4 regions of the Promicromonospora sp. NPDC050880 genome follow, and region 4 is predicted to be linked to each of the others. Evidence: riboswitches for the same ligand, from Rfam matches in the RefSeq annotation. Region 4 holds a riboswitch; each other region holds the start of a gene.

Region 1 (4,169 bases), on a different contig from region 4:
GGCGGCCGTCCTGTCTCGCCAGGGGTCTACCTCGGGCCTCAGAGGGTGGCGCGGACCGTGTTCGCGGCCGTGACCAGGTTCGCGAGGGACTGCTTCGTCTCCGGCCAGGCGCGGGTCTTGAGGCCGCAGTCCGGGTTGACCCACACCAGGCGCGGGTCGATCGACTTGGCGGCGAGCTCCACCAGGTCGGTCACCTCCTGCACCGACGGCACGCGCGGGCTGTGGATGTCGTACACGCCCGGGCCGATGCCGCGCGCGTAGCCGGCGTCCGCCAGCTCCGGCACGATCTCCATGCGGGACCGGGCGGCCTCCACGGACGTGACGTCGGCGTCGAGGCCGTCGATCGCCCCGATCACCTGCCCGAACTCCGAGTAGCACAGGTGCGTGTGCACCTGCGTGGCGGGCGCGGCCCCGGCGGTCGCCAGCCGGAACGAGCGCACCGACCAGTCGAGATACGCAGGATGTGCGGCCGTGCGCAGCGGCAGCAGCTCGCGCAGCGCGGGCTCGTCCACCTGCACGACGCCGATGCCCGCCGCCTCCAGGTCGGTCACCTCGTCGCGCAGGGCGAGGGCGACCTGGTCGGCGGTGTCGCCCAGCGGCAGGTCGTCGCGCACGAAGGACCAGGCGAGGATCGTGACCGGTCCCGTGAGCATGCCCTTGACCGGCTTGTCGGTGAGCGAGGCCGCGTACGCCGTCCACTCGACCGTCAGCGGCGCGGGCCGGGACACGTCGCCCCACAGGATCGGCGGCCGCACGCAGCGCGAACCGTAGGACTGCACCCAGCCGTGCACCGTGGTCGCGAAGCCGTCGAGCTGCTCGGCGAAGTACTGCACCATGTCGTTGCGCTCGGGCTCACCGTGCACCAGCACGTCCAGTCCCAGCTCCTCCTGGAGCGCGACCGTGCTCGCGATCTCGGCGCGCATCGCGGCCGTGTAGTCGGCGTCGGACAGCTCGCCGCGCACCCACGCGGCGCGCGTGGTGCGGATCTCGGCCGTCTGCGGGAACGAGCCGATGGTGGTGGTCGGCAGCGGCGGCAGGCCGAGGGCGGCCTGCTGGGCCTCTGCGCGCTCCGCGTACGGTGCGCGCTCGACGTCGGCCGCGCTCAGCGCGGCGGCCCGCGCCCGCACCGCGGGGACGACGACGCCGGGCGCCGCCGCGCGGGTGCGCACCGCGGCGGTGGAGGCGGCGAACTGGTCGGCCACGGCCGCGCGTCCGTCGGTCAGTGCCGTCGCCAGGGTCGCGACCTCGGCGACCTTCTGGTCGGCGAACGCGAGCCACGACGCCAGCCCGGCGTCCAGGCGGGGCTCGTCCGCGACGTCGTGCGGCACGTGCAGCAGCGACGTGGAGGTGCCCACGGCCAGGGCACCCGCGCCCGGACCCGTACCCGGCGCCCTCAGGCCCTCCAGGACGGCCAGGCGGGCGCCGAGGTCGGCACGCCAGATGTTGTGCCCGTCGATCACGCCCGCGACCAGGGTCTTCGTCTCCAGCCCGGGCACCGGGCCCGTGGGCACCGCGCCGCGGACCAGGTCGATCGCGACGGCCTCGACGTCGGTGCCGGCCAGCAGCGCCAGACCGTCGCCCGCCTCGGAACGCAGGTCGCCGTACGGCGCCGTGACCAGGATCGCGGGCCGCTCGGTGGCGCCGTCCGCCGCCGGCGCGGGGGAGAGGTCCGTGGCCAGGCGGGTGTAGGCGCGGCGCACGGCGTCGGCCACCTCGTCGAAGGGCACGCCCAGCAGGTCGGTGACCAGGGCCGGCTCGTCGAGCTGCACCCAGGGCGCCCCCGCCGCGGCCAGCGCGCGCAGCACACCGGCGTAGGCGGCCACGACGTCGTCCAGCCGGTCCAGCGGGCGGAAGCCCTCGGGGGCGCCGTCAGCCGGCTTGCTGAGCAGGAGGAACGTCACCGGCCCTACGAGCACGGGCCGGGTGACGACCGCGGGACCGCCGTCTGCCGGGTGCGCCGCCTCGGTGAACTCGCGCACCACGCGGTCGTCGACGAACCCGATCGGGGTGTCCGGGCCGATCTCGGGCACCAGGTAGTGGTAGTTCGTGTCGAACCACTTGGTCATCTCGAGCGGCGCCGCGTCACCCGCGCCGCGGGCCACCGTGAAGTAGGCGTCCAGCGGGAGGCGGCCCTCGGGCGTGGTGAGCCCCGCGAACCGCTCGGGTACCGCGCCCAGCAGGGCGACGGCGTCGAGCACCTGGTCGTAGGACGAGAACGAGCCGGGGACGGCGGCGCCGTCGGCGCCCAGGCCCAGGTCGGCGAGGTGCCGCACGGTGGCCAGCCGCAGGTCGTGCGTGGTGGCCTCCAGGTCGTCCGCGGTGGTGCGGCCGGCCCAGAAGGACTCGACCGCGCGCTTGAGCTCGCGGCGTCGGCCGATGCGCGGGTAGCCCAGGACGGTGGCGTTCGGGAAGTGCGGGTTCTTGACTGCCATGCGTATCAGCTCCATCGGACCTGGCGTTAGCACCTTGCCCCGAGATGGGCGCCTCGGAGGTAGGTTGCTGCGGTGTCGTGGAGCCAGGACTCTCGACCGCTCTGGATGATTGACCTGGATCGTAAGCATGACCGGGATGTGGTCGGAAAACCGTCCACGCTTCAAGACGGCGGCGTTCGCGCTGGTCATCGCGTCGCGGCCGTCTAGCGCACGGCGGCGATCCCGGCAAGCCGGCCGCCATCAGGAACCTGATGGCGACGATGTGCCGGACGGGCAGCCCGCGGCGGACGCTGACGTTCTCGTCCGTACGCCGGCACCACCACCGGCGCACCCGCACAGAAGGTCACCCACCCATGCCGAAGATCCTGATGGTCCTGTCCGCCGCGAGCACCCTGCGTCTGGCCGACGGCACCACCCACCCCACGGGCTACTGGGCCGAGGAGGTCGCGGCGTCGCACCGCGTGCTGACGGCCGCCGGCGCACACGTCGACATCGCCACGCCCGGTGGCGTCCGGCCCACCGTCGACGCGATCAGCCTCGACGAGCGCGGCGGCGTCGGCCCGTCCGACGCCGCCCGGCACCGCGCCTACCTCGACGCCGTCGCCGACCGGCTCGCGCACCCGCTCGTGCTCGCGGACGTGCACGCCGCCGACTACGACGCGATCTACGTCCCCGGCGGCCACGCCCCCATGGCCGACCTGGCCTACGACGCCGGCCTCGGGCACCTGCTGCGCACCGCGGACCAGCGCGGCGCGGTCGTCGCCGCGCTGTGCCACGGCGTCGCCGCGCTGCTCAGCGCGCAGACCCCGGACGGCACCTTCGCGTGGGCCGGGCGGGAGCTCACCGCGTTCACCGACGAGGAGGAGCGGCAGGGCGGCCTCGGCGACGGTGCGCCCTACCTCGTGCAGTCCCGCCTGCGCGAGCGTGGCGCGCTGGTGCGGACCGGGGCGCCCTGGTCGAGCACCGTCGTGCGCGACGGCAACCTTGTGACCGGCCAGAACCCACAGTCCAGCGCCGCCACGGCCGAGGCGGTCCTCGCCGCCCTCGCGGAACGCTGACCCGCGGCTAGCCTGTGGTCGAGACGGGACCGGTCCCGTCCGGCGTACGCCGGACGACGTCAGCGGCGGAGGTGGTGCGGATGCCGGGACTCGACCTGCTGGCCACCTTCCTGGAGGTCTACCGCACCGGCTCGCTGTCGGCGGCGGCCGAGCGGCTGGGCGTGAGCCAGCCCGCCGTCTCCGGCCAGGTCGCCCGGCTGGAGGAACGGCTCGGCGGCCCCCTCTTCGTGCGCTCCGGCCGCGGTGCCCGGCCCACCGAGCGGGCCGTGGCGCTCGCCGCCCGGGTGGGCGTGCACGTGGACGGGCTGCGGTCCGCGCTCGGTACCGGCGACCAGGGGCCGGGCGTCGGCGGTCTCGTCCGGATCGGCGGGGCGGCCGAGCTGATGTCCGAGCGGGTGCTCCCTGCCCTCGCGCCGCTCGTGGCCCGGGGGCTCCAGGTCCGGGCGACGCTCGGCCTGGGCGACGACCTGCTGGCCGCTCTGGCCGAGGGGCGTCTGGACGTGGTCGTCTCATCGGTGCGGCCCCGGGGCGCGGCGGTCCGGGCGACGCCGCTGGTGGACGAGGAGTTCCTGCTCGTCGGGCCGGCGTCGCTCGCCCACACCGTGGACCAGGTGCGGCTCGCCGCGGACCCGGTGCCGGCCCTGGCTCACCTGCCGCTGGTCGTCTATGCGGAGGACCT
Region 2 (4,169 bases), on a different contig from region 4:
TCCTCGAGGTGCTGCCCGACGCGCAGTTCTACCCGACCACCAACCCCGACTGGAACGCCGCGGACTCCGCGTTCAAGGCGCTCTTCGGCCAGCTCGACAGCACCAAGTCCGCCAAGGACGTCCTGGCCGAGATCCAGGCGCAGGTCGACGCGGGCTGATCGGAAGATTGTCGTGAAGGACCTCGTGAAGGCCCTGCCGTGGATCGGGCCCGCGGTCGCACTCATCGCGGCCGTGGTCCTGTTCCCGGTGGGCCTGATGTTCTGGAACTCGACCCGTGACATCAGCCAGAGCGGTGTCGACGGCGGCGGAGTGGGCCTCGGCAACTTCGCGACCGTGGTCGGCTTCCAGTACTTCTGGCCGATCCTCGGGCGCACCGTCGTGTGGGTGGTGGTGGTCGTCGCGTTCACCCTGCTCGGGTCGCTGGCGATCGCGGCCCTGCTGAACAAGGCGTTCCCGGGCCGCCGGCTGGTGCGCATGGCCGTCATCGTGCCGTGGGCCTCCAGCGTGGTCATGACCACGCTGGTGGTGCACTACGGGCTCGAGCCGTACTTCGGCATCATCAACTCGTTCCTCGTGGACGTGGGGCTGATCAGCACGCCGGAGGGCTACGGCTGGACCCGGCACCCGGGCACGGCCTTCGCGTGGGCCATGGCGGTGGCGGTGTTCGTGTCGCTGCCGTTCACGACGTACACGATCCTGGCCGGCCTGCAGACGGTGCCCGGCGAGACCGTCGAGGCCGCGCGGATCGACGGCGCCGGCGGGCTGCGCACCTACTTCAGCGTGGTGCTGCCGCAGCTGCGGGGTGCCATCTCGGTGGCGGTGCTGATCAACATCATCAACGTGTTCAACTCGCTGCCCATCCTGCGCGTCATGACCGGGTCCATCCCCGGGTACGACGCCGACACCGTGATGACCATGATCTTCAAGTACATGCAGAACCAGCGGCAGATCGACCTGGCGAGCGCGCTGTCCGTCATCGCGTTCCTCGTGGTCATCGGCATCGTGGCCGTCTACGTGCGGGTCGTGCGCCCGCTGGAGGAGGTCTGATGGCGGCGCTCACGGAGACGGCCACGACACGGCGTGCGGCCACCCCGCCGCCGTCCGGAGGGCGGCGGGTGCGCAAGTACACGGCCGACCAGGTGCCGCTCGGGTCGTTGCTGCTGCGGATGCTGGCCGGGCTCGTGGTGCTGACGGTGTTCCTGCTGCCGTACCTCATCATGTTCTTCGGCTCGGTGAAGACCAAGGCGGAGATCCGGTCGGTCGACCCGACCTACTTCCCCACGGAGTGGCACTGGGAGAACTACGCCACGATGTGGTCGACGCCCGAGACGCCGCTGCTGCAGAACCTGATCTCCACCCTGGTGATCTCGTTGTGCGCCACGCTGCTGGTGCTCGCGGTGGCACTGCCCGCCTCCTACTACACGGCGCGGTTCCGCTTCCCCGGGCGCCTCGTGTTCCTGTTCCTCGTGATCGTGACCCAGATGGTGCAGCCCGCCGTGCTGACGTCGGGCCTGTTCCGGCAGTTCATCACGTGGGGGATCCTCGACACCTGGGCCGCCATGATCCTGGTGAACGCGGCGTTCAACCTGTCGTTCGCCGTCTGGATCATGCACAGCTTCTTCGCGGGCATCCCGAAGGAGGTGGACGAGGCGGCGCAGCTCGACGGCGCGGGCACCTTCGCCGTGCTGACCAGGATCAACCTGCCGCTCGTCTGGCCGGGGATCGTGACGGCCGTGGTGTTCACGTTCGTCGCGTCCTGGAACGAGTTCGCGGCCTCGCTCGTGCTGCTCACCACGGCGGGCAACCAGCCGCTGTCCGTGGCGCTGACCAAGTTCGTGGGCCAGTACGAGACGTCGTGGCACTACGTGTTCGGCGTCTCCGTCGTGGCGATCGTGCCCGTGGTGATCCTGTTCATGATCATCGAGAAGCGCCTGGTGGGCGGCCTGGTGGCCGGTTCCGTGAAGTAGCGGACGGCCCGGTCCACGGGGGTGGACCGGGCCGTCTCGCCCGTCGGACGAATTCTGTCCCATTGCTGGACGACCGCTTAGCATGGTGGCGAACCCCATCCAGAGCGGTCGAGAGTCCTGGCTCCCTGACACCGCAGCAACCTGCCGACCCGCCGCGGTGCGAGGGAGGCAAGGTGCTCACGCCAGGTTCGATGGAGCAGCCATGGTCGCCGAGGTACCCACGCACCGCCCCACCGTCTCGTTCGAGCTGATGCCGCCGCGCCGGCCGGAGGCGGCCCCCAACTTCTGGGAGACGGCCGAGCGACTGGTGGGCGCGCGGCCGGACTTCGTGTCCGTCACGTACGGTGCGGGCGGGGGCGACCGGGCGACGTCGCGCGAGGTGCTCGCCACGCTGCTGCGGGGTACGCCTGTGCTGCCGGTGGCCCACCTGACCTGCGTGGGCGCGTCCCGGGAGGACGTCTCCGAGGTGATCGAGGAGTTCCTCGAGGCCGGGGTCCGCTCGTTCCTGGCCCTGCGCGGCGACCCGCCGCGCGACGAGCCCGACTGGGTGCCGCCGTCAGACGGCGTGCGGTCCAGCGTCGACCTGGTCCGGCTGCTGCGCCAGGTCGACGAGCGCCGCTGCGCCGCGGACGCCAGCGCCGCGCTGCGCTCGGCCGCCCGCCCGCTGGCGATCGCCGTGGCGACGTTCCCGGACGGCAACCCGGGTGCGGGCACCACGCGCGAGCAGGAGGTGCGGCGGCTCCTGGAGAAGCAGGAAGCGGGGGCGAGCTTCGCGATCACCCAGTTCTTCTACCGCGCCGACTCCTACACCGGGTTCGTCGACGCGGCCCGCGCGGCCGGCGTCACCATCCCGATCCTGGCCGGTCTGCTGCCCACCACGGAGGCGCGCCGGCTGCGCCGCGTCGAGGAGCTCACGGGCGTGGCCGCGCCGTCGGGCCTGCTGCGGGACCTCGACCGGCTCACGGCACCGGACGGCGCCGTCGATGCCGAGGCCCAGCACGAGCACGGCGTGCGCTACTCGGCGGCGCTCGCGCGCGAGGTGCTCGACGCCGGGGCGCCGGGCCTGCACGTGTACACCTTCAACAAGCACCGCCCGGCCCTGGACCTCCTGGACCGCGTCGGGCTGACGGGCCGCGCCGCCGCCTGAGGGTGCCGTGCGGCCCGCCGTTCCGGTCGCCGCGACACGACCGGACAGGGCTTGGCACTCTCGGGGTGAGAGTGCCAGAATTGGGCTGTAGCCAGGCGGCGGTCCAGGCCGTCGCCGATCGCGCGGCCCTGGAAGGGCCAGGGCCGCATCGTCGTAGGAGGTGGTGCGCGATGGCTACCTACTGGGACCCGTTCCAGGAGATGGACCGGCTGTTCAGCTCGTTCGCGAGCAACGCCCGACAGTCCGGCGCCATGCCGATGGACCTCTTCCGCACGGGTGACCACTACGTCCTGTCGATGGACCTGCCCGGCGTGGACCCCGGCACCATCGACGTCTCGGTCGAGGACCGCACCCTCACCGTGCGGGCCGAACGCACCCAGCGGTCCGACACCGACGCGCAGTGGCTGGTGCGCGAGCGGTCCACGGGCACGTTCGCCCGGCAGCTCACGGTCGGCCGCGGCCTCGCGCTCGACAGGATCTCGGCCTCGTACGCCGACGGCGTGCTCTCGCTGACGATCCCGGTGAGCGAGGACGCGAAGCCGCGCAAGATCGAGGTGGCGCACGCGGCGGGCTCGACGCCCATCGGCCAGGGCTCGTCCGAGAGCCACCAGACGATCGAGTCCTGAGAGCCCCGGCCCGGGCGCCGGGACCGCCGGTCCTCCTCCACACCGGCGTGCTCCCGGCACCCGGGTCGGCGCACGGTCTATAGCGTGCGCTGATGTACCGGATGTGATGTATCGGGGAGCTGTGCGGTCGGCCGATACTACGGATGAAATCGGCACGTTCCAGCGCGACCGACCCGTGGAGGCAACCCGTGCACGACCACGTCCCCAGCTCCACCGATCACCATGACCACGACCACGCCGCACTCGACCGGCGTGACCTGCTGCGCGGCGCCGTCGTGCTCGGCATCGGCGCCGCGGGCGCGACCGTGGCCGCAGCCGCCCCGGCTGCCGCGGTGCCCCTGTCCGGCGGGGCGGCGCCCCTGTCCGGCGGGGCGGCGGCCGTCCGGTCCGGCGACGCCCCGCCGTCCCTGGCGCCCGACCCCGACGCCC
Region 3 (4,169 bases), on a different contig from region 4:
CCCACGAGGAACGCGTTCAGCGGCGACGGCGTGGGCCCGAACCGGGGCGCCACGGTCTCGCGGAGGTAGGCCAGGCGGGCCAGCCCGCCGTGCCGCTCGGCCCGGCCGGGTCCGCCCGTGCGCGACGCCGCGACCAGGTGCGGGTACAGCGCGCCCGCGGTGCGTGTGTCGAACGTCCCGGCGTCGACGACGACGCCGCCCAGCACGGAACCGTGCCCCGCCAGGAACTTGCTGGCGGAGTGCACCACGACGTCGGCGCCGTGCTCGATCGGGCGCAGCAGGTAGGGCGTGGCCAGCGTGTTGTCCACGACCAGCGCCAGCCCGTGGGCGTGCGCGACGTCGGCCACGGCGGCGAGGTCGGGCAGGTCGTTGCGCGCGTTCGGGATCGACTCCAGGAACAGCACGCGCGTCTCGGGCCGGATGGCGCGCGCCCAGGCGGCGGGGTCGGCGGCGTCGTCCACGAAGTCGGCCTCGATGCCGAGGCGCGGCAGGTTCTCCAGGAGCAGCCCGCGCGTGCCCTCGTAGATGCTGGACGCGGCGAGCACCCGCTGCCCGGCCGCGACCAGGCCGAGCAGCGCGACCGTGACGGCCGCCTGCCCGCTGGCCAGGAACAGCGCGTCGGCGCCGCCCTCCAGCGCGGCGATCCGCTGCTCGACCGCGGCCGTGGTCGGGTTGCCGGTGCGCGTGTAGGCGAAGCCCTCGCCCGCGCCGAAGTGCCCGACGGCCTGCTCCCACTCCTCGAACTCGAACCCGGCGGTCAGGTACACGGGTGTGGCGCGGGGTACCACGCGGGACGGCACTCCGCGACCGGGCGGTGCCGTCCCGGGCGGTGCCGTGCCGGACGGTGCCGTGCCGGACGGTGCCGTGCCGGACGGTGCCGTGCCGGACGTGCCAGTGGCGTGCCCCGCGTCGTCCCGCCCGGTGCTGCGGGCGTGCACCTGCCGGGTGGCGAAGCCCGTCATGGTGCCGCGCTCGGTTCGGCGGCCTCGGTCGCGGGCAGGCCCGCCTGCTTCCAGGCAGGAAAGCCGCCATCGACGTGCGAGACGTCGGTGTAGCCGCGCGCGGCCAGCGCCTCGGCGACCGGGCCGGAGCCGTCCACCGAGCCGCACACGATCACGACGGGCGTGTCGAGGGTGATGGCCGGGTTGTCCGACGGGCCGAACAGGGCGTCGAGGTTGTTCCGGTCCGCGAGCGTCGCCCCCGGGATCTCGCCCGCCGACGCCCGGCCGGCGGCCGAGCGGACGTCGATCAGCAGGGCGCCGTGGGCAACCTTGGCGCCCGCGGCGTCGGGGGCCTGGAGCTCGGGGGTGGCCTTCTCGATCGGCTCGGACGTGGTCGGCTCGGACGTGGTCGGCTCGGACGTGGTCGGCTCGGACGTGGTCGGCTCGGACGTGGTCGGCTCGGACGTGGTCATGGTGGTCTCCTCAGGTCGTTCGTACGGTGCGGTGGGCAGTTCGTACGGTGCGGTGGGCGGTTCGCCAGGTGCTCAGGCGCTCAGCAGCCGCCCGGTGCGCAGCTCGCGGGCGACCGTCGCCGCGTCGGGCAGCCGGAGCGCACCGCGCAGCGTCGTCCCGGTCCGCTCGGTGCGGAACAGGCCCGCGTGCTGGAGAGCGGGCACCAGGTGGTCGGTGATGGTGTCGAGGTCCGAGCTGAGCGAGGAGGGCCGCAGCAGGAACCCGTCGACGGCGCCGACCGTCGCCCAGTCGGCGATCAGGGTGGCCAGCTCGTCCGGGGTGTCGGCGACCACGAGCCCGTCGCCCATGGGGGCGGTGCCCTCCAGCGCCTCCACGAGCTCGAGCCGCGCGCGGGCTCCGGCCCGCTCCGTGGAGAGCACGACGTACACCTCGGCGAGCACCCGCACGTCCTCGGGGTCGCGTCCGGCGGACAGGGCCGAGTCCCGCACGAGGCGGCGCAGCCGCACCGCGTGCCCGGCGTCGGTCACCGCGATCCGGGCGACGTCGGCGGTGCGGCCGGCCAGCGCCGCGCTCGCCTCGGAGCGCACGCGCACCACGACGGGCGGGGGCGTCCGGGGCGGCGGGGTACCGCCGTCGGCGGGACGGCCGCGGACGGCGAACCGGATGCCGTCGTGGTCCACGCGGAACCGGCCCTCGGCGTCGAGCTCGACCGCTCCCGCCCCGCTGCCGGGACGGCCGGTCCACACCTGGGTCACGGCCTGGATGCCGAGCTCGACCCGCGTGGCCCAGGCCTCGTCGGGCTCGGGGAGCGTGACCTGGCGTACGGCCTGCCAGCCGGCCCGGCCGCCGCTGGCGCGGTCGATGCTGCTCAGGGCGACGGCGGCGTGGGCCGCCTCCACGTGCACCGTGTCGACGGCGGCGATCAGGCCGATGCCGTCGGTGACCCGCGCGGCGCGGGCGGCGGCGACGGCCGTGTCGAGGCGGCTGGTGACCTGGCTGCGCCCCGGGTGGAGCAGGAAACCCTCGTCGAGGCTGACGAAGTCGAGCAGGCCGCGGTCGGCGGTCCGCACCAGGTGCAGGAACCGCTCGCCGTCGAACGGGCGCGGCGCGACCGGGCCGCGTGCCCGGTGGGCCCCGGGGCGGGCGCCGGCGGAGGTGAGGTCCACGCCGAGCACGACGGGACGGGGCGAGAGGGCGGTGGACAGGGACGTGGGCTGCGGCGGGTACGGCACGGCGGGGCTCCGTTCGGGCTGCGGCGCGACGGCACCCGGGCAGGCCCCCGCCGTCGTGCCAGGTGCACGACGGTGCCTGGGGTCGCCCGGGAGCGTGGCTGCCGGGAGGCAGGAGTGAGACGTCCGGTCAGGAACGTGAGGGCCTGGTGCGGCCGGGGCTCGGCATTCGGCGCCGAGAGCGGGCGGCGGACCGGTGGCGGCCGGTCAGCACGTCGGGCGCTGTCGCGACAGGGACGTCGCGATCAGGCCGTCACTGTCGGGTTCAGCGACAGGAACAGCGGCAACACATGTCCTCGTGCGGGGCGGCACCAGCCCGCGTGCAGACGTTCCGGGACGGCAGGGACACGTGGACGGCGGGGGCAGCGCTCCGGGTCATCGTCGTTCTCCTCACCTGCTCGCCCATCGGCGAGCGACGCGTGTTGTCACCGCCGGCGGCGGTGGACCTGGTCCTCACCCGGGGCACCCACCCGCGCGGGGGGTTGCCGTCCGACCAGCCGGGGCTTCGCGTCGGAACTCATGACCTGTCGAGGTTTTCTATACCTTTCCGGTCGGATAAGTACGGTAGGTCTCGATGCCTAGAAGATACGAATGGAACCCATAGAAGTCAACGATCCTTTCCCGGATCTCACATGCCGGGACCTCCCCGATGCGCCCACGCCACGCAGAGTGCGCTTCTACCCAGTCATCAGGCCCGGAATCCGATGGGTTTCCGGGCCTGATGACTGGGTAGAAGCGCACTTTCGCGCCCGCCCCCGCGGCCTCCGCCACCCCCGGAGCGTCAGCTCGTCAGCAGCTCGATCTGGGTGACCAGGCCACCGTCGACCGGTTCCAGCCGGAGTCCCGTCAGCGGCACGGGCTCGTCGAGCACGAACGGGCGCAGCTGGCCCGGCCAGCGCCACCGCTCCCCCGAGCGCTCGTCGAGCACCCGCCCGTCCTCGGCCACCAGACGCCAGCCCGACGGCGGCGCCCCCGCGTCACCCGGCCCGGACGTCACCGTGTACCCCCGGAGCGAAGCACCCTGGGGCAGCTCCCCGGACGGCTGCCACACGAGCGCCCCCGCCACGTCGACGGCCGTCGTGAGGTCCCCGTCGGTCAGCCCCGGGAGCGGGCGGCCGGCGGACGACCACCCACCCTCGGCGCGCTCCCAGGGCCGGTCGGCGGCCGTCGGCGCCACCTGCGCACCCCAGCGGGCCGCCGTCCCGGACATGCTGAACCGCAGCGTCGCTCCCCCGGTCAGGTCGGCGTGCTCCACCGACGGCGAGGTGACCGCCCGGGTCGTACCGGCGCCGTCGGACAGGTGCAGGCCGGCCACGTACCAGCGGCCGGCCGCGCCCGGTGCCTCGACCACGAGGTCGCCGTCGGGCCGGTGCACCACCGCCCGCTCGAAGAGCGGCGAGCCTACGGCCCAGCGCGACGAGCCGATCTCCAGCGGGTACAACCCCAGGGCGGACAGGACGTACCAGGCCGACATCTCCCCGTTGTCCTCGTCGCCGTGGTAGCCCTGGCCGATCTCACTGCCCGT
Region 4 (4,169 bases):
GCGCCTGCTCCACGTCCTCGACCAGGTCGCGCGGGTCCTCCAGGCCGACCGAGAGGCGCACCGTCGTCTCCGTGATGCCGACGGCGGCCCGGCCGGGTGCGCCCAGCTTGCGGTGGGTGGTGGTCGCGGGGTGGGTGATCAGGGACTTCGCGTCGCCCAGGTTGTTCGAGATGTCGATCACCCGGAGCGCGTCGAGGAACGCGAACGTGTGCTTCTTCGCGCTCTCGGCGTCGGCGCCCTCGGGGACGGCCAGGTCGAACGTGACCACGGTGCCGCCCCCGCTCATCTGGGCGCGCGCGAGCTCGGCCTGCGGGTGCGAGTCGAGGAACGGGTACCGGACCGCGCCCACCCCGGGCAGCTCCTCCAGGGCGTTCGCGACGGTGAGCGCGCCTGCGCCCTGCGCCGCGACGCGTACCGGCAGCGTCTCCAGGCCCTTGAGCAGGGTCCACGCGTTGAACGGCGACAGCGACGGCCCCGTGTTGCGGATGAAGGTCTGCACGGGGCCGGTCACGTACTCGGTCGAGCCGAGGATCGCGCCGCCGAGCACGCGGCCCTGGCCGTCGATGTGCTTGGTGGCCGAGTACACGACGACGTCGGCGCCCAGCTCCAGCGGCTTCTGCAGCAGCGGGGTGGCGAAGACGTTGTCGAGCACCACGGTCGCCCCGGCCGCGTGGGCCAGGTCCACGACGGCGCGCACGTCCACGATGTCCTGCATCGGGTTGGAGGGCGTCTCGAAGAACACCACGTCCGCCGGTGTGGAGAGGGCCTCCTCCCACTGGGACAGCACGTGCCCGTCGACGTAGTCGGTGTGCACCCCCCACTTCTTGAGGATCTCCTCGAAGATCACCACGGTGGACCCGAACAGTGCCCGGGCGGCCACGATCCGCGAGCCGGACCCCACGAGCGCGGCCAGCGACGTGAACACCGCGGACATGCCCGTCGCGGTCGCGTAGCAGGCCTCGGCACCCTCCAGCAGGCGCAGGCGCTCCTCGAACGTGTGCACCGTCGGGTTCCCGTAGCGGGAGTAGACGAACCGGTCCAGGTCGCCCTTGAACGCGGCCTCGGCGTCGGCCGCCGAGTCGTACACGTAGCCCTGCGTGAGGAACAGCGCCTCGCTGGTCTCCTGGAACTCGCTGCGCTGGTGCCCGCCGCGCACGGCGAGCGTCTGCGGCCGGACGGTGGGCGGCAGCGGCTTGCGGCCGGACCCGCCCGGGCTCGCGTCGTGCGGGAAAGCGCCCGTGACGGTCACGCGTCGCCCTCCGACGCCGGGCCCTGCGACCAGGGCAGCCCGGCGACCTTCCAGCCGCGCTGGTCGCGGACGCCGTCGGCCCCGGGCGCGCCCTCGAACCCGTCCAGCACGTTGTACGACGGCGTGATGCCCGAGGCCGTCGCGAGCCGCGCCGCGCCGATCGAGCGCTGACCGGACCGGCAGAGGAAGACCACGGGGCCGTGCGTCACGCCGGCGGCCTTGAGCTCCTCCAGGAACGCGGGGTTGGGCCGTCCGCCGGCCCGCACCCACTCGCTGAACACGGGCCGCCTGCCGAGCGACGACGTGTCCGGCACGCCGATGGTGCGCCACTCGCCGTCGGTGCGGACGTCCACCAGCGTGGCGTCCGGGTCGTCCGCGAGCAGGTCCCAGGCCTGCTGAGGCGTGAGGTCGCCGGCGTAGCCGTCGGCGGGCCGGGCTCCGGGGTGTGTGGGATCGCTCATGGTGCTCCTCCATCGGTCGTGGCGGTAGCACCCTCGTCCGTCCGCGCCAGGAGGCGGGAACGCTGGGTTGCTGCGGCGTCGTCGTGCCACGTCACTCGGCCGCTCGGGATGGTCGTGGCCAACCCTACGACATCTGTCCGGTGGGTGGAACGGCGTCTCGCGCGCTGGGCGTTCGCTCAGCTGCTGGGACCAGCATCTGAGACATCCGTTGACAGTCGCTTGACCCGCGACACAGGATGACGCCAGGTCATGAGCGCCAGCGCCAAGCCCCGGCTCGCTGGCCGGCAACCCTCCTCCGCGGTGGGGTGCCCCGGGTGACGACCTGGCCGCGCGCAGCCCCGCGTGCGGCAAGCGCGGGGGCACGTCCCCCAGGACCTTGCTGGAGGATGCCATGTCCGCACCCACCCTCACCCGCCGTCCCGCCGCCTCGGTGGCGGACGTCGCGCCGCTCCGGCCCGTCGTCGGTGGCGCCACGCTCGTGCCGCTCGTGGACGGCACCCAGGTCGCCTATGCGAACCTCGACGTCGCCGCGTCCGCCCCGGCGCTGCAGGCCGTCGCCGACCGCGTCACCCAGGTGCTCCCCCTGTACGCCAGCGTGCACCGCGGCGCCGGCTACCTGTCGCAGGTGAGCACGGCGCTGTACGAGACCGCCCGTCGCACGATCGGCGCGTTCGTCGGCGCCCGTGACGACGACCTGACGATCATCACCCGCAACACGACCGACTCCCTCAACCTCCTCGCCGGCTGCGTCCCCGCCCAGCCCGACGGCGAGCCCGGCCGCGTGCTGGTGCTCGACGTCGAGCACCACGCCAACCTGCTGCCCTGGCAGCGGTCCACGGGTGCGACCGTGCTGACCGGCGGCGCGACCGTCGCCGAGACGCTGGCGCAGATCCGCGAGGAGCTCGCCGACGCCGCCGCGGACCGGCCGTTCGCCCTCCTCGCCCTCACCGGCGCCTCCAACGTGACGGGGGAGTCCCTCCCGGTCGACCAGATCGTGGCCGTCGCGCACGAGTACGGCGCGCGCGTGGTGCTCGACGGCGCCCAGCTCGTGCCGCACCGCCGCATCTCCCTGGAGTCGACCGGTGTCGACTACCTCGCGTTCTCCGGCCACAAGACGTACGCGCCGTTCGGTGCGGGCGCCCTGGTGGGCCGTCGCGACTGGCTCGACGCCGGTACGCCGTACCTCGCGGGCGGCGGTGCCGTCCGGCGTGTCCGGGTCGGTGGCACGGACTGGCACGAGGGTCCCGCCCGCCACGAGGCCGGCTCGCCCAACGTGATCGGCGCGGTGGCCCTGGCCGCGGCGTGCGAGGAGCTCGCGGCGCTCGACCCTGCCGAGGTGGTCGCGCACGAGACGGCGTTGCGGGAACGGCTGGTGGACGGTCTCGAGGCGATCGACCGCGTCGAGGTGGTGCGGGTGTGGGCGGACGCCGTGGACCCGGTGGGCGTGGTGACCTTCACCGTGTCCGGGTACGACCCGGGCCTCGTCGCCGCCTACCTCTCCGCGGAGCACGGCATCGGCGTGCGGGACGGCAGGTTCTGCGCGCACCCTCTGCTCGGCCGCCTCGGGTTCGACGCCGGGGCCGTGCGTGCCTCGGTCGGCGTCGGCACCGCGGGCGAGGAGGTGGAACGCCTGGTCGCCGCCGTGGCCCGGCTCGTCGCCGAGGGCCCGCAGGCCGGGTACGACGTCGTCGACGGCCTCTGGGTGGTCACCGACGACCCGCGCCCGGTCCCGGAGGGATCCGGTCTCGCGGGCCTGCTGGCGACGGCCGCCCTGGGCTTCGACGAGGCCTTCGGCTGCCTTCCCGAGGAGGACTAGTCCCCGACCGCTACAGCGCCAGGGCCACGCAGATGCCGCCCAGCGTCAGGTCGAGACCGATGCACCAGAGTGCGAGGGACCGGTTGACCACCACGTCGCGGCGGTAGTGCAGCACGTCCCAGACCGCGTGCGCGGCCAGGGCGAGACCCGCGAGGGCCAGCCCTGTGCGCGGCTCCAGGAACAGGGCCGCCGTCGCGGCCCCGAAGAAGCCGACCATCGCGGCGGCCTGCACCCAGGTGGTCCGGCGTCCGCGGGCGATCCCGATGCCGGTGAGGACCGCGCCCACCAGCGTGAACGCGATCCAGCGGGGCGTGTCGAGCAGCTCGGACGCGACCGGGATCGCGGACGCCAGGAGCGCGACCAGCCAGGCGGTCCAGCGCACGCCCGTCACGGCGGCGGCCAGATAGCACAGCGCCGCGACGCCGACGGCGGTGGCCGGGTCCTCGGCGACGGCGTCCTGCCAGCCGCCGCCCGCGATCGCCGTGCCGCCGATGAGCAGGCCCACGCCCGTGACCGCCCCGAGCACCAGCCAGGCGGTGTTGGTCGGCCAGGTCCCTGTCCAGCGGCTCGGCCGTGCGGCGGCCGCCGTCTCGAACGTCTCGGTCATGGTCCTGTCTCCTCGCGACCGGTTGGATACCCACCA

The links. A riboswitch is a leader RNA that binds a small molecule or an ion and turns the genes downstream of it on or off. The one in region 4 is predicted to bind S-adenosylmethionine.
Region 1: another riboswitch for S-adenosylmethionine. It lies ahead of metE (5-methyltetrahydropteroyltriglutamate--homocysteine S-methyltransferase); the one in region 4 lies ahead of ACIBBF_RS19370 (aminotransferase class V-fold PLP-dependent enzyme).
Region 2: another riboswitch for S-adenosylmethionine. It lies ahead of ACIBBF_RS08105 (methylenetetrahydrofolate reductase); the one in region 4 lies ahead of ACIBBF_RS19370 (aminotransferase class V-fold PLP-dependent enzyme).
Region 3: another riboswitch for S-adenosylmethionine. It lies ahead of ACIBBF_RS09190 (LLM class flavin-dependent oxidoreductase); the one in region 4 lies ahead of ACIBBF_RS19370 (aminotransferase class V-fold PLP-dependent enzyme).

The regions. Positions count from the first base shown of each region.
Region 1 covers NZ_JBITFV010000019.1:66,121-70,289, reverse strand. Annotated here, with positions in the region: gene metE (5-methyltetrahydropteroyltriglutamate--homocysteine S-methyltransferase) at 39-2,432, opposite strand; SAM riboswitch class I at 2,441-2,544, opposite strand; gene ACIBBF_RS22530 (type 1 glutamine amidotransferase domain-containing protein) at 2,786-3,490, shown strand; gene ACIBBF_RS22525 (LysR family transcriptional regulator) at 3,571-4,169, shown strand, end outside.
Region 2 covers NZ_JBITFV010000003.1:307,906-312,074, forward strand. Annotated here, with positions in the region: gene ACIBBF_RS08090 (extracellular solute-binding protein) at 1-158, shown strand, start outside; gene ACIBBF_RS08095 (carbohydrate ABC transporter permease) at 172-1,047, shown strand; gene ACIBBF_RS08100 (carbohydrate ABC transporter permease) at 1,047-1,967, shown strand; SAM riboswitch class I at 2,060-2,165, shown strand; gene ACIBBF_RS08105 (methylenetetrahydrofolate reductase) at 2,170-3,114, shown strand; gene ACIBBF_RS08110 (Hsp20/alpha crystallin family protein) at 3,285-3,740, shown strand; gene ACIBBF_RS08115 (N-acetylmuramoyl-L-alanine amidase) at 3,929-4,169, shown strand, end outside.
Region 3 covers NZ_JBITFV010000004.1:13,923-18,091, forward strand. Annotated here, with positions in the region: gene ACIBBF_RS09180 (O-acetylhomoserine aminocarboxypropyltransferase/cysteine synthase family protein) at 1-962, opposite strand, end outside; gene ACIBBF_RS09185 (rhodanese-like domain-containing protein) at 959-1,414, opposite strand; gene ACIBBF_RS09190 (LLM class flavin-dependent oxidoreductase) at 1,487-2,647, opposite strand; SAM riboswitch class IV at 3,059-3,169, opposite strand; gene ACIBBF_RS09195 (GH92 family glycosyl hydrolase) at 3,426-4,169, opposite strand, start outside.
Region 4 covers NZ_JBITFV010000013.1:98,449-102,617, forward strand. Annotated here, with positions in the region: gene ACIBBF_RS19360 (O-succinylhomoserine sulfhydrylase) at 1-1,249, opposite strand, end outside; gene ACIBBF_RS19365 (rhodanese-like domain-containing protein) at 1,246-1,710, opposite strand; SAM riboswitch class IV at 1,956-2,070, shown strand; gene ACIBBF_RS19370 (aminotransferase class V-fold PLP-dependent enzyme) at 2,102-3,526, shown strand; gene ACIBBF_RS19375 (hypothetical protein) at 3,537-4,133, opposite strand.